Limibacter armeniacum: one gene and its partner. The protein of the gene in region 2 interacts with the protein of the main gene of each other region in a pairwise test. Links are inferred from orthologs where the notes say so. Each region holds a gene or a part of one and is shown on either strand. Other genes may lie near its edges. The genes, in order: V6R21_RS09245 and recJ.

The links.
Region 1: the proteins of recJ (region 2) and V6R21_RS09245 interact in binary tests that used the Escherichia coli proteins (3 or more experiments, as listed by UniProt). The link is inferred for Limibacter armeniacum from one-to-one orthologs.

The regions. Positions count from the first base shown.
Region 1 is NZ_JBAJNO010000008.1:810,940-818,439, reverse strand. What follows is about bases 4,430-7,500. They hold V6R21_RS09245 (type IA DNA topoisomerase), read right to left. Parts: upstream 7,169-7,500; coding sequence 4,691-7,168; downstream 4,430-4,690. Other genes in these bases: V6R21_RS09250 (IS4 family transposase), read left to right, coding at 4,430-4,615. In the rest of the region: V6R21_RS32410 (hypothetical protein), read left to right, coding at 1-21; V6R21_RS09265 (M48 family metallopeptidase), read left to right, coding at 495-1,814; V6R21_RS09260 (alpha/beta fold hydrolase), read left to right, coding at 2,002-2,943; V6R21_RS09255 (cupin domain-containing protein), read left to right, coding at 2,947-3,354; more of V6R21_RS09250, read left to right, coding at 3,509-4,429.
Region 2 is NZ_JBAJNO010000009.1:2,790,135-2,797,527, reverse strand. What follows is about bases 2,494-5,457. They hold recJ (single-stranded-DNA-specific exonuclease RecJ), read right to left. Parts: upstream 4,852-5,457; coding sequence 3,136-4,851; downstream 2,494-3,135. Other genes in these bases: V6R21_RS29375 (hypothetical protein), read right to left, coding at 4,984-5,454; V6R21_RS29385 (rhomboid family intramembrane serine protease), read right to left, coding at 2,494-3,080. Outside these bases: V6R21_RS29395 (5-(carboxyamino)imidazole ribonucleotide synthase), read left to right, coding at 12-1,175; V6R21_RS29390 (rhomboid family intramembrane serine protease), read right to left, coding at 1,238-2,143; more of V6R21_RS29385, read right to left, coding at 2,274-2,493; V6R21_RS29370 (ABC transporter ATP-binding protein), read right to left, coding at 5,605-7,392. UniProt on the Escherichia coli protein: Single-stranded-DNA-specific exonuclease.

The DNA of each region.
Region 1 (7,500 bases), on a different replicon or contig from region 2:
GACCACCCACCCCATATTTAAAAATTTCACTCCAAATCCTTCTAATGATTTAATTTAGGTTACCTCTTTCCATTACCAAGAGAACAATAAGAGAGCGCTTAGGGCTATATTGAACACAAAATCAAAAAACACAATTAACTAATTGAATCAACAATATTTCAACTAACAAACAATCTCAAAACACAACTTCACCACCCAGTTAATCATTAAAAATTTACAATGTTAACATCGAGAAAACTACAATCACAAAACACTCAACAGAAAAACCTATATATATATAAATTTAATAAAAGCAACAAAATTTCATTACAACAAACAAATTAAACATAAACACCCACCTACACTTCAAACATATAAAAACTCACCTCCTAACAAGAAATCAATCTCATTCCGCTCTATTTTTTTATGAGAAAAATATATTTTTTTGACTATATTACTTTTCAATTGTCACAATATAAACAAGCACCCAAATTCAATTTAAAACCCTATCTACTATGCAAAAGTATTTTTTATTACTCACATTTATTTCACTCCTTCCCCACACCTTGTTTGCACAAGATTTTGAAGCTGATTTTTGGACAGCCCAATGGCTTAAATACAGAAAACCAAAAATATCAAATAATGGAAAGGTTTATCAAGATTATAACAACAGAAATGAGTTAGACATAAAGTCTAAAAAATATCTAAGCAAAAAACTTAATAACTATAACTTTCTGAATGACCCTATGATGGAAGATTACCTGTATCAAAACTTGATGGAGGTATTTCCTACTGATTTAGTATTACCAGGTAGATACAAAGACCTTAATATTCAAATTATAAAATCAACTGAACTTAATGTCTTCTCTACACACGACGGTAGTATATTTATAACCACAGGCCTGCTGTCTCTGATAGAAAATGAGGATGAGTTAGAGGCAATTTTGGCTCATGAAGTAGCTCATCTTGTCTTGGATCACAATTTAAAGCAATACAAGACCCATAAAACAACGACTACCATAGGTAATATCATTGACACTGCAGCTATGACAGCAGCTGCAGTGAACGCTGAGAAGAAAAACTATTCGCTTACTAATAGTTATATTGCCACAGTAGTTGCCGGCACACTTTCTAATAATGCAACTGCAGCTATTCAACAGGTTATCGGTGCTTCTTATTCAAGAAATGATGAAACAGCTGCTGATAAGATTGCACAAGAATGGCTAATTACACAAGGAAAAGATAAACATGCTTTAGGCAGAGTCTTGGAGAGAGCTGGCAAACATTATACACGTAGCGGAAGTAAAGAATGGACAGGGTTGCTTGACAGCCATCCAAGCTTAAAAAAGAGGCTAAAAAAACTTGAATATATATCAAGTGAACCCAATCCTGACTACCGTTTCCAAAGAATGGTAGTTCCTAGTTTACAAGCTTTGGCTACCATTGAAATTCACAACAGAAACTTTGAATTAGCTTCCGAACTCTTGGATAAAATCATTGCGAGTCAATGGCCTACTGAAGAAGCATACCTCTTAAAGGCTAATATTAGCCGACACCTTCAAAACACTAACAAAAGCAACAAAGATGCCTTAGCTCTACTTAATATTGAAAACCAAGACTTCATCAATTTCAAACCAGAACGTGAGCAAGAAAAAGGACTATTATTTTTAAGAATGGAGGAGTATTCAAAAGCATTAGCAGCTTTTGAAGCCTGTGAAAGGTATTTGGTTTTAAGGTTTAAAGAGACTCAAGAATATAACAAAGAACAACTTATTTGGACAAGACAAATGATTGCTAGATGTAAGACCTTTACTAATAAGCAGACTTCTAACTAAGCAATTCAAATACAATAAATTTCCCTATAAAACCACTTCTATAATGAAGTGGTTTTCTTTTTACACAATCAAAAAACATTGTACATCAATATCATTTAAGGGGTTTTTATTTGAATTATCATTTAAAAAACATCAAATTGTTAACATTAAGCTAAAAACCCTATTAAACAACTACGATTGAACTACCATGTACAAGAAAATTGCTACTGTAACCCTTGTAGCTGTGATTGCCACTTTTGTTGGTTTCCACTTTTACAGCGACATACCTGCTGAAAAACTCAAAAAACACTTTGCCAACGCCTATTCACACTACTTGAATTTTGAAGGAATGACTGTCCACTACCAAGATGAAGGGACAGGAATACCACTCATACTGCTTCACGGGACAGCTTCCTCCTTACAAACGTGGGATGGATGGCGAAAACAATTACGCCAAGATTATAGAATTATCCGACTGGACCTCCCTGGTTTTGGTCTGTCTGGTCCACACCCTAATAAAGATTATTCTATTGCTATGTACGACAGAATGCTGTCAACACTTTTGGATTCACTAAAAATTGATGAGTGCTATTTAGTCGGAAACTCTCTTGGAGGGGAAATAGCATGGAACTTCACCGCCCGCCACCCTGCAAAAGTCAATAAACTTATTCTTATTTCTCCTAGTGGCATTCGCAATGAGACCACTACTTCACCTTGGGTATTTGATCTTACCAAAACACCACTAATACAACAGGCTTTACGCTATTGCACACCGAAATTTTTAGTAAAACAGAACCTGCTTGAGGTTTATGGAGATGATTCAAAAGTAGATGACAAGTTGGTTAACCGCTACCACCAAACACTCTTAAGGTCAGGAAACAGGCAGGCTTTTATAGACAGAATTTCCATGCCTAAAAAAGATAACACCTCCATGATTGGACAAGTCTATGCTCCTACTTTAATCATGTGGGGTAAAAAAGATGTATGGATTCCTTCAGAATTGGCAACCAAATTCAGTGACAAGATTGCTGATGCCTCGATGATCATATATGAAGATGCTGGTCATGTACCTATGGAGGAAATCCCTATCGTCACCGCACAAGACGCTCACAAGTTCTTTTCTGGTCAAATGTTGGTTTATATCCGCTAATATATGATCAAGTACTTGATAACAACCTTTGTATTTTGGTTTGTATTTACGCTTTACTGTAATGGTCAAAACATAACCAGTTTAGAAAAAATTGAACCAAACACTGTTTATGAAAATGTCCATGTAAAGCCCATTGCATCCAACGAACAGGTAACTTCTTTTATAATCTGGGTTAAGACGTCTGTTAGAAAGCATAAACATATTCACCATACTGAGAGTGTTTATATTCTTGATGGTAAAGCTGAAATGTTATTGGGTGAACAAACTTTAAATATTCAAAAAGGAGATTATATTTTTATACCAAAAGGAACTCCTCATGCAGTTATAAAAGTCATGGGCAACAAACCTTTAAAAGTATTATCAGTACAGTCACCAAAGTTTACAGGTGAAGATCGTATTTTTATTGAATAATCACTCTACGGTACAGTTTTAATAACAAAGTGAGTTAAGGGTGTAATACTGGATTACAGGATATTTGCAGGTTATTTAAGGGCTGATTGGGGCAAGAAAAAGCAAAGGTCTAACTTTGCCGTTCGCCAAAACCACAAGCCAGACCTTTACCTTTATGTTGACTGCAAATATACTTGAAATCCTCTGCGGTTTCCAAATCGTCAAAGGCAAACCAAGCAAACAGGTACTAGCCAAGCTAATTACGGCCTTGGTGGAAGATGAAAATGTGCAATTTCATCAGATAGCCAAAAACTTGCCATCCAAGGCACAAAAAGCTTCTCGGACCAAGCAAGTCAAACGCTTTATGTCAGGAGCTGTGTTCAATTATCAGGCCCTGATGGCATGGTTGTTTTCCTGCCTGCCATCCGGAAAGATCACCCTCTGCATTGACCGAACCAACTGGCAGTCCAGAAAGCAGGCAGTGAATATTCTGGCCGTGACGGCCTACAGTCATGGCGTGGGTTTCCCACTGGCTTTTCGGCTACTGGACAAAAAAGGAAACAGCCACCAGCAGGAGCGTATTGATTTGCTGAAGGAAGTGCTTCAGATTGTACCTCCCGAGCGGATCGGGAAAGTGATTGCAGACCGAGAGTTTATCGGCAAAAAGTGGCTTCGGTTTATGACCATGCAAGGGATTGTCTTCTGCGTTCGGATTCCATCACACCACAAAATCAACATCGATGGTGTGGAGAAAACAGGAGAGGTATGGAGCAAAGAAGGTTTTCGTTGCACTGACCGAAGAGCGACGATCTATGGAATGGACCTGACTCTTTCCATGCAGATGACCAAGGATAAAAACGGGCGAAAGGACTACCTGATCGTAGTCTCAAACCTGATGAAAAGCGGCTTGCTGTCAAGCTATAGAAAACGGTGGAGCATCGAGGTGTTCTTCCAGTCGCTCAAAGGGCGGGGATTCAACCTGGAAGCCACTCACCTGACCAAATTGGATCGGCTTGAAAGACTTTTTGCTGTGGTGTGTATGGCCTTTGCTGTTTGTCACTTATTTGGCGTGGCTTTCCATGAAAAAGTACAAAACATAAAAGTAAAGAACCACGGTTACAGGGAGAACAGCTATTTCAGAAAGGGAAAAGATCTGTTGCAGGAGCATTTCTGTACGAGACCCCGCCAAGTAGGTAATGAGATCAAAGGACTTTGGAAGAAGTTTTGGAGGGGAATTAGTTCCAAAACACCATCTGAAAAACTGGTTTTTAGTTGGTTATAAAAAAGTGTACCGTAGAGTGTTGAATAATAATAAAGCCGTTACCATTCGATTGGTAACGGCTTTTCCTATATTTTACTAATCCATTTTTTCAAATTGAATGGTACAGTTCGCATCCAAGATCAGTTTGGCGTTAAATTTATCACCATTAACCTCAAACCCTGATAGCTTACCTGTCTTTCCTTTTTGAACCAGCTGCTTAATCTGATTTTCAGACAACTTTTTACCCCTGATTTCAAATGGAACCACAAAATTGCAAGTCCTGTATTTATTCCCCAAACAACCAAAGGCCGTCTTCCCTTTCACTACTTCATATTTCTTACACTTAGGGCAAGTTAGCAGAGCCTCTTCTACTTTGTGAAAAGCCACCTTAAAACGCTTATCCAAAGTAAGGTATCCCTCCACTTTTTGTCCATCTATTTCAAGTCCTTTTATACTTGGGGTTTTACCTTTTATAATCAGAGACTGTAATTGCTTATCTGTTAGTTTTTTACCTCCAAATTCAAACCCTATTACAAAATCACAAGATTTATCCTTGTTTCCTAGACAACCATAAGCTGTATTTCCCTTTACAACTTCATGCTCTCCGCACTTCGGACATGTTATTTTTTTATCTGAAACAGCCTTTTTCTTCTTGTCAGCTGTTGCAGCTGTTTTATGCTCTGGTTTTTCTTCAGGATCTTCAGTTACTATTCGTTTGGCATTCTGATCGTATTTCACTGTTTGAACTACTTCTGTTACCATTTCTTTCATTTCATTCATGAAATTGGCAACCTGATAAGTCCCATCCTCGATCTCACGTAATTTTTTCTCCCAAACACCTGTCAGTTCAGCAGACTTCAACATCTCATTTTGGATGGTGTCCACCAATTCGGTCCCTGTTTGTGTAGGCACAAGGTTCTTACGTTCCTTTCGAATATACTTTCTTCTGAAAAGTGTCTCGATGATTGCTGCTCTAGTAGAAGGTCTTCCTATCCCATTCTCTTTCATCAGGTCTCTCAACTCCTCATCTTCCACCTGTTTACCTGCGGTTTCCATTGCCCTAAGTAGGGTTGCTTCAGTGTACAATTTAGGTGGAGAGGTTACCTTTTCTTGCAATTGAGGTTCGTGCGGACCACTCTCGCCCTTCTTAAATTCAGGCAATACCTGTTCCTGATCTTCCTGTCCCTTATTGTCGTCATCATCGTCCTCCTCCCCTCTTTTCTTCCTTTGCTCTCTAGCTCTCTTGGCAGCCTCTTCCTCTTTCTGAAACAATACACGCCATCCCGGATCAAGGATCTGTTTACCTGTAACTTTAAATTCAATACCTTTTACATCACCCAATACTTCTGTTTTGGATACGATACAATCAGGGTAAAATGCTGCTATAAACCTCAATGCCACCAGATCATAAACTACCTGCTCGTTATGTGCAAGTCCTTTAGCTGCCACTTTTGTAGGAATAATGGCATGGTGATCAGTGACTTTCTTATCATCAAATACCTTCTTTGACTTCTTGATCGGTTTACCCAGAAGCGGCTGCACCTGATCTGCAAACTTGTGCAAGGTTTTCAATATAGCCGGCACTTGCGGAAATACATCGTTAGGCAAGTGTGTTGTATCAACCCTTGGATAAGTCAACACCTTCTTTTCGTATAAGCTCTGAGCCAACTTCAGTGTCTGGTCAGCTGAAAACCCAAACTTCTTATTACAAGTCACCTGCAATGAAGTCAAGTCAAAAAGCTTAGGAGGTGTTTCCTTTCCTTTTTTCTTTGTAAATGACGTGATGGTAAATGGCTGATTTTCTAAAGACCTAACCAGTTCTTCGGCTTTTTCCTTATCCTTGAACTTGCCTTCAAAAGCCCCAAATTCATCCAGTTGCTCACCTCTCGCTGTAAAGAGAACATCCCTGTACTTGGTTTTAAGCTCCCAATAAGTTTCAGGTGTAAAATTGTTCAACTCTTTTTGTCTGTTGACTATCAGTGCCAAGGTTGGCGTTTGTACCCTGCCAATGGATAATACCTGCCCAAAAGCCCCGTATTTTAGTGTATAAAGTCTCGTTGCATTGATCCCAAGCAGCCAGTCTCCAATAGCCCGAGAGCTACCTGCAGCATATAAAAGGTCAAACTCTTTGGCATCACGCAGTGCACGGAAACCATCACGAATCGCTTCTTCAGTCAAAGATGAAATCCACAATCGCTTGACAGGAACACGGCAACGAGCTTCTTGCAAAACCCAACGCTGTATAAGTTCTCCCTCTTGCCCGGCATCACCACAGTTGATCACTTCCTGCGCTTTTGCCACCAATGATTTGATCACATTGAACTGCTGCTTCACCCCTTTGTCTTCCATAATCTTAATGGCAAACTTCACAGGGATAATCGGCAAAGTGGTTAAGTCCCACCTTTTCAGTGCTGGATCATAGTCTTGAGGTTCCTTCAAGGTACACAAGTGTCCAAAAGTCCAGGTTACCTGATACCCATTTCCCTCATAATACCCATCTCTGCGCTGCTTGGCGCCTATTACCATGGCAATTTCCTTTGCCACGCTCGGTTTCTCTGCGATGCAGACTTTCATAAGCTAAAAATCAGTCGGGAACACTTACCACACAAAGGCAATATAAGCGTCTGACCTTCTTTTAATTCTATATTTCACATCACCTTTTTCCAAAGGCTTTGCTTGATTTCTTTCTAAATTCAGACATAAAAATACCACTTCCTAAGGAAATGGTTGTACTTTTTTTGCTTCTGATAAGGCTTAACATTAAAACTTTTTAGAGGTTAAGTCCAAACATTTATAGTAAAAAGCATTTGTAATAATTACCTTTGCCACTATCAAAATTCAGTCTAAATAAGGATTTAACAGAACAGTTTTACGGCAAAAAAGCTTCAACACCTGCCATTTCACAA
Region 2 (7,393 bases):
ATCCATTTTTTATGCAAGAACAAGCGGACAAGCAATTCAAGTTAGGTGTTCTGGGAGGCGGACAACTCGGGAGGATGCTCATTCAGTCAGGTATCAACCTGAATCTGTATACAAAAGTATTGGATCCAGACCCGTCGGCACCATGCAGCAATCTAGCAGATGAATTTGTGGTAGGAGCACTTACGGAATACAAAACCGTAATGCAGTTCGGAGAAGATGTGGACGTGCTTACAATCGAAATCGAAAATGTAAACACAGAGGCATTGGAAGAGCTCGAAAGACAGGGAGTTAAGGTTTATCCTCAACCTAGCCTGATCCGCATGATTCAGGACAAGCGTACACAGAAGCAGTTCTATCGTGAAAACGATATTCCTACTTCTGACTTCTTCCTGATCAGCGACAAAAAAGAGCTTGAAGACTTCAAGAATTTCCTACCCGCTGTACAAAAAATCGGAAAAGGCGGCTATGATGGCAGAGGCGTTCTGAAACTGAAAGACGAGTCAGACTTTGAAGAAGCTTTTGATGCTCCTTCAGTATTAGAAAAACTCGTAGATATCGAAAAAGAGATCTCTATCATTATTGCCCGTAACAAAAAAGGAGAGACAAAAGCTTTCCCTCCAGTTGAATTGGTTTACCATGATGCTAACTTAGTAGATTACCTGTTGGGACCTGCTGAGATTTCAGAAGAGGTAGCACAAAGAGCAGAAGAGATTGCAACTGACCTTGTAAACAAAATGGAGTTTGTAGGTCTGCTGGCGGTAGAACTTTTTGTTGCAAAGGATGGAAAAGTCCTTGTAAACGAGATTGCTCCAAGAACACATAACAGCGGTCACCAAACAATCGAAGCCAACTATACTTCTCAGTTTGAGCAACATCTAAGAGCTATATTGGATATGCCTTTGGGTAGCACTAAACTGCGTACACCTTCTGCAATGGTAAATGTATTGGGCGAACCTGGATATGAAGGAAAAGCTGTTTATGAAGGACTGAATGAAGTTCTTGCTCAAGAAGGAATCTATGTCCATTTGTATGGTAAGCTTTATACCAAGCCTCACCGTAAGATGGGTCACGTGACCATCATTGATGAAGACAAGGACAAACTGCTAGAAAAAATCAACTTTGTAAAAGAAAACCTTAAGGTGATTACAAAAGAGATTGAAAACGGCAATGACTGATATTAAAAAAGGGAATCTGAGTAATTCAGATTCCCTTTTCATTTATTATTATTCTAAGATTATTAACCTTTTTTCTGACTCGCTTTAAACAGGATTTGCTTCTCTTCCTGAGTTAGGTTTTCATACCCTTTTTCAGAAATCTTATCCAAGATTGCATCTACAATCTCTTGATCTGGCTCTCCATCTTTTGCCCCCTTTCCCTTCTTTGAACCTGAGTTCTTACGGTAAGTCACCTTTAGGCTGGATGATGGTTTTCCAATATTAGAGAAGAAATCCAATACAGCTGATACCGGCTTACCCAAGTCTGTTCCGGCTTTAAGTGCCTTGATGTAAACAAACCCTATCAGTGCTCCACCCAAGTGTGCCAAATTACCGCCAGCATTTGCTCCTGAGGTTCCGATCAGTGAAATGAAGATTGTAACCGCTGCTATATATTTGATTTTTACAGGCCCAAAGAAAAGCAGGTTCATTCGATAATCTGGAGACAGTGTTGCTGCACCTACCACAATTGCATAAGCACATGCAGAAGCTCCAATCATCCCCACAGGCTGTCTACTAATAAAGTAAGGAACAAGATTATACATTGTGAGGTATAGAAGTCCACCAACTAATCCTCCCAAGATATACAGTACCACAAGCTTTCGACTTCCCAAAAACTCCATAAAAATAACTCCAAACCAATAGAGCATCAACATATTGAACAATATGTGGAAGAACTCCTGTAAGCTATGGCTGAAAAAATAAGTAATCAACGTCCAAGGTCTGACGATAAAATCACTTATATCCGGCGGCAAGGCGATATTCCTAAAAATGTACTCATTAAAAAAGCCTTCAAACCCCGTAAACCTACAGACCAAGGAAATCAAACTCATTACTACAAAAGCAATGACGTTAATGATTATTAGCCTTGCCAAACCACTGTTTGGTTTATTCCAGGTTGCTTTCAGGTCGGTAACAAAACTGTTCATCTGCTTATATCTTCATTGGAATGGACCATCAAATATTTACAACAATGTAATCAATTTGGAGGAATATGTAAATATTAATATTTCAATACAAAACCTTCCATTATGATTACGAATAAGGGGTTTATATTGTTTAGCTCATTGGTTTGTAACCCCAATTTCTCAACAAAATAAACGCAAATAAGGCTCCCCCCAAGTGTGCCAAGTGTGCAACATTATCACCAGGGTTTTGTCTCCAAAGCATGTACACTTCATAAGCCAAGTATGCACCAATCAGGTATTTAGCTTTCATTGGAATCGGTGGGATAAGTAACATAATCTGTTTGTTAGGAAACAGGTATCCAAAACCAATCAAGATACCAAAAATTGCTCCTGAGGCCCCTACCATTGGTATGCCTGAGAAAAAGCCATAGATCTCTTTTACTATAAAAGATGCTTTATCTATCAATGCTGCACTTTCTGGATGGGCTGGCAACTGATCATAAGCCAAAGCATAAGCCTCATTTTGTGATAGCCAGGTTCCTACTGCTGTTCCATGATCAGTAATAAACTGCTGAAACAACTCAGGTGTTGGAGAATTAAGAAACTCTCTGGCAGCTACTTCAATTTGATGGACCTCATAGTAGTTCAATGCGCCATAAAGTAACCCTCCACCAACTCCAGCTACCATATAGAGTACCAAAAAACGCTTTTGTCCCAATACATGTTCCAAAACAGGCCCAAAGAAAAACAAGCCCAACATATTACTGAATAGGTGATCAAAATTGGCATGTACAAACATGAACGTAATCAGCTGGTATGGCTGAAACTCACTTGAGTGAATATAATGATACCCCAACCAGTCATCTAATGGTAGGTTCAAAAGTGCCTGAACGGCATATATCCCAACATTGATCAGTAGTAGTGTACGCACAACTGGCGTTATGACAATTCCTCCCATATTGTTTTAGCGGTTTTATAGTTTGGCAGCAAGCTTAGTCAAGTAATACTATTCCTCAAGCCTTGCCATGTATTCTTATATCTTTAATGACTAATTGTAAGAAACGATTGTTACGATATTCATTAGCTTGTATATGGTAACAGATATCAAAAGACTCTCCACTTTCCAAAAGTGACAAATAGTCAGTAGCCATCCCGAATCCTATGGCTTCATAGCGATGTAACCTACCCTCCTGCCTGACGGTAAACTTCAGGTGTTTATCTTTTAAAACCCTTACATTCCCTGAGACGTTCAGCCTTTCTGACATAAATAGGGGTTGTCGGTTTTCGGGACCAAAAGGACGCATTTGCTGTATTAGGGTATAAAAATTGGCAGTTACCTGATCCAAATTCAAACAAACATCTATAGGTAACTCTTCTACAAACTCTTCCCCATTAAGTTTGTTTTTGACAACCTCTTCAAACTTTACTCTAAAACTGTCTACATCATCTGGCAGGAGCTTGATCCCAGCGGCAGCTTTATGTCCTCCAAAGGAAATAAAATATTCACGACATTCATGCAAAGCACCATAAAGATCAAAGTCACCGACCGAACGTGCTGAACCTGTTACAAAACCATCTGAAAAAGTTAATACGACTGTAGGTCGGTAATATACCTCCGTACAACGTGATGCTACGATACCTACCACACCTTTGTGCCAATCAGGATGGTATAAAACGGTACTGAACCTATTTCCCCATCCATTTTCTTTAATCATCTGTAGTGCTTGAGCAGTTGCCAACTGGTCATACGCTTTCCTTTGCTGATTCTTTGTTTCAATATCTTTCAAAAAGTTTTCAGCCTCTGTATGAGAATTAGAAGTCAATAACTTAACTGAAAGATTGGCATGCGCTACTCTACCTGCTGCATTCAACCTTGGCCCCATACCAAATACTAACTTGGAAATTGTCACTGGCTCATCTCCTTTGATTCTTTTCATCAATGCCTGAAGCCCATAGTTCTCTGTTGATTCCAACCTCCTCAACCCTTCTTTGGCTAAAACCCTGTTTTCTCCCGTAATCGGTACAATATCACAAGCTATACTTACAGCCAACAAGTCTGTTAGTCTCCAAAGATCATCCTCTGGCACATCATGCTCCTGACAAAAAGCCTGAAGCAGCTTAAACCCAACTCCACAACCTGAAAGTCCTTTATACGGATAAGGGCAGTCTTCACGCTTTGGATTCAGTATGGCTACTGCCGATGGCAATACATCATCAGGTTGATGATGGTCACAGATGATAACCTCAATCCCGCTTTCTTTCGCTTTCTGAACCTGTTCTACTTCCTGAATACCACAATCCAAAGTAATGATAAGCGTTGCCCCTATTTCTTCTGCATATGCTAATCCCCTATCGGAAATCCCATATCCTTCACGGTATTTATCTGGAATATAATAGTCAACATACGGATAAACATCTTTGAAAAATGACAAAAACATGGCGACTGAAGTCGTTCCATCTACATCGTAGTCGCCATAAAACAGAATCTGCTCCTCATTTTCCAATGCTTCTGACAGACGGTTTACTGCTTTTGACATGTCTGCCATCTGTGCAGGGTCATGCAAAAGCGATAAACCTCCTCTGAAGAACTTTTTAGCTGAATCATAATCTGTTACACCTCTCTGAAATAACAAAGATGCCATTGGGGCACTAACGTTAATAGCGTTACAAAGTACCCCTACCTGTTCTGGCGTTGCCTGTTCTTTTATTTTCCAAACGGTGTGCTTCATGTATATCTCAATTATACTCTCAGCAGAGTAAGATAGTTTTGAGTTCAAAAGATAAAACGAAAGGTCAGAAACAAAAATCTAATTCCTGTTTCTGACCTTTCGTTTCAGTTTATCAATGTTTTATTCAGGTTGCTAGAACCATGACATCAGGGTATCCTGATTTAATATCAACAACATTAAAATCACCCCTACTAGTCCTCCAAATAAGATACCTAGCAGCAGCATTTTATAATTGGTTCGGCGCTTGGCTGTGACAATACGTCCCTGAAGGTCTTCAGGCAAATCAGTCACATACAACAAATCGCTTTCCTGTGCTGCAATTTGCTCTTCAATACTTTTCAGACGGCGTTCTCTCTGCTTTATCTCCAGCTCTTTGTCCTCCAAACGCTGCTCATAAACTTCCATGATCTTATCAGCATTGGCTTTGGAGACTTTCAGCTCGTTGAAAAGGTATTGCATCCGATCTTCTTCGGTCTGAAACTTCTTTTTGGGATTATAAATCAGAAATACCAGCATAGAGATGACACTTGCCCCCAACAGCACTGCCCATACGGTAAAATATTCTTGTAGCTGGTAAATGACTTGGTACCAGGCGTCATTCATAGGTTTTTAGCTATTTCTTATATCAGTTATGGTAATATCATACTTTATCATAACCTAAAATATTTATAGGTTATATGGAAGTATAATTCAATTATAATATAAAATACGTCCTAATAAAAGACATACGTTTAGAAGCTGAACCACTGATAACTATTCAGCTTCGGTACCTGTACTCACCTGCTTTTCATACAACTCCTTATAAGCTCCCTGCTTTTCCATAAGTTCTGCATGCGTGCCTGTTTCTACAACTTCTCCCTGATCCAATACCAGAATACGGTCTGCCAACTTAGCAGATGATACCCTATGAGAAATAATGACACTGGTACGGTTCTCCATAATACCTTGCAGGTTATTCAAGATTGCATTCTCCGTCTTGGTATCCACAGCCGAAAGGCAATCATCCAAAATCAGAACAGTAGGCTTACGGATCAATGCACGTGCAATTGATGTTCTCTGTTTCTGTCCTCCTGAAAGGGTAATCCCTCTTTCTCCCAAGACTGTTTCCAAGCCCTTGTCAAACATGGATATATTGTTCCAAAGGTCTGCATCCTTGGCTGCCTGAATGATTTCCTCCTCTGTCGCATCATCCTTACCAAAGGCTATATTGTTACGGATTGAGTCTGAGAATAGGAATACATCCTGAGGTACATACCCCATTTTATTTCGAATGTGATTGATATCAAAGAGCTTGATATCTCTCCCATCGATCAATACTCGTCCATCTGTTGGATCATACATACGGCAAAGCAGGTTGGCAATCGTACTCTTTCCTGAGCCTGTTGTCCCCAAAATTGCCAGTGTCTCTCCTTCGTTTATCTCAAAAGATACCTTCTTTACCGCCTCAATACCTGAATCAGGGTATACCAATGTCACATCTTCAAAAGCTACTTTACCTTTGATCGGCTCTTCCAAATTACTGATTGAGACAATCTCATTTTCAGTATGCAAGAACTCATTGATTCGCTTCTGAGATGCTGCTGCTCGCTGTACAATACTTGTTACCCAACCCAATGATGTTACAGGCCATGTAAGCATATTGACATACATGATAAACTCTGCAATATTACCAGGTGTGATAGAGCCTCTAATCACTTCAATACCTCCAACATACACCGTAAGAATAGTACTCAAGCCAATTAGCACCAACATCAAAGGATAAAAAAGGGCATTTACTTTAGCCAAAGACAACTGCTTGTCTGTATAGTCATTGGCTGCATCATCAAACAAGCCTGCTGAATCTTTCTCCCTGACAAATGCCTTGATCACACGAATGCCTGAGAATGCTTCCTGTACAAAAGTTGACATTCCTGAAAGGCTTTTCTGAATAGCTTCAGACCTTTTATTAATCAGGTTATTTACATAATAGATACTCACTGAAAGTAAAGGAAGTGGCGCCAAAGCCCACAAGGTAAGCTTTACGTTTACCGTCAGCATGTAGCCTATAATCAAGATACAAGATACTGTCAGGTTAATGCCATACATAATCGCAGGGCCAAGGTACATCCGGACCTTACTAACATCTTCGGAAATACGAGCCATCAAGTCCCCTGTATTGTTTCTTCTATAGAAACTCAGCGGTAATGACTGATAATGCTTGAATACATCATTTTTCAAATCGTACTCAATCAGACGAGACATCACGATAATGGTCTGACGCATAAAGAATAGGAATACCCCTCGAAGAAATGCCATGGCTACAATCAGCAAACCGTAGAACAGAATGGTCATGTAGAAGTCTGAACGGAATGAATCTTGCAACTGTCCCCCATCAAACAGCGGATACACATTCAGCGCATCGAGTACAAGGTTAAGTGCATGCCTTACCATTTGGGCTGGTACAATGGCAAATATATTGGACAGGATGACGAACAACGTCCCCATAAAAAGGTGTCCTTTGTATTTGTAAAGATATTTATTGAGATGTCTAAGCTCTTTCATT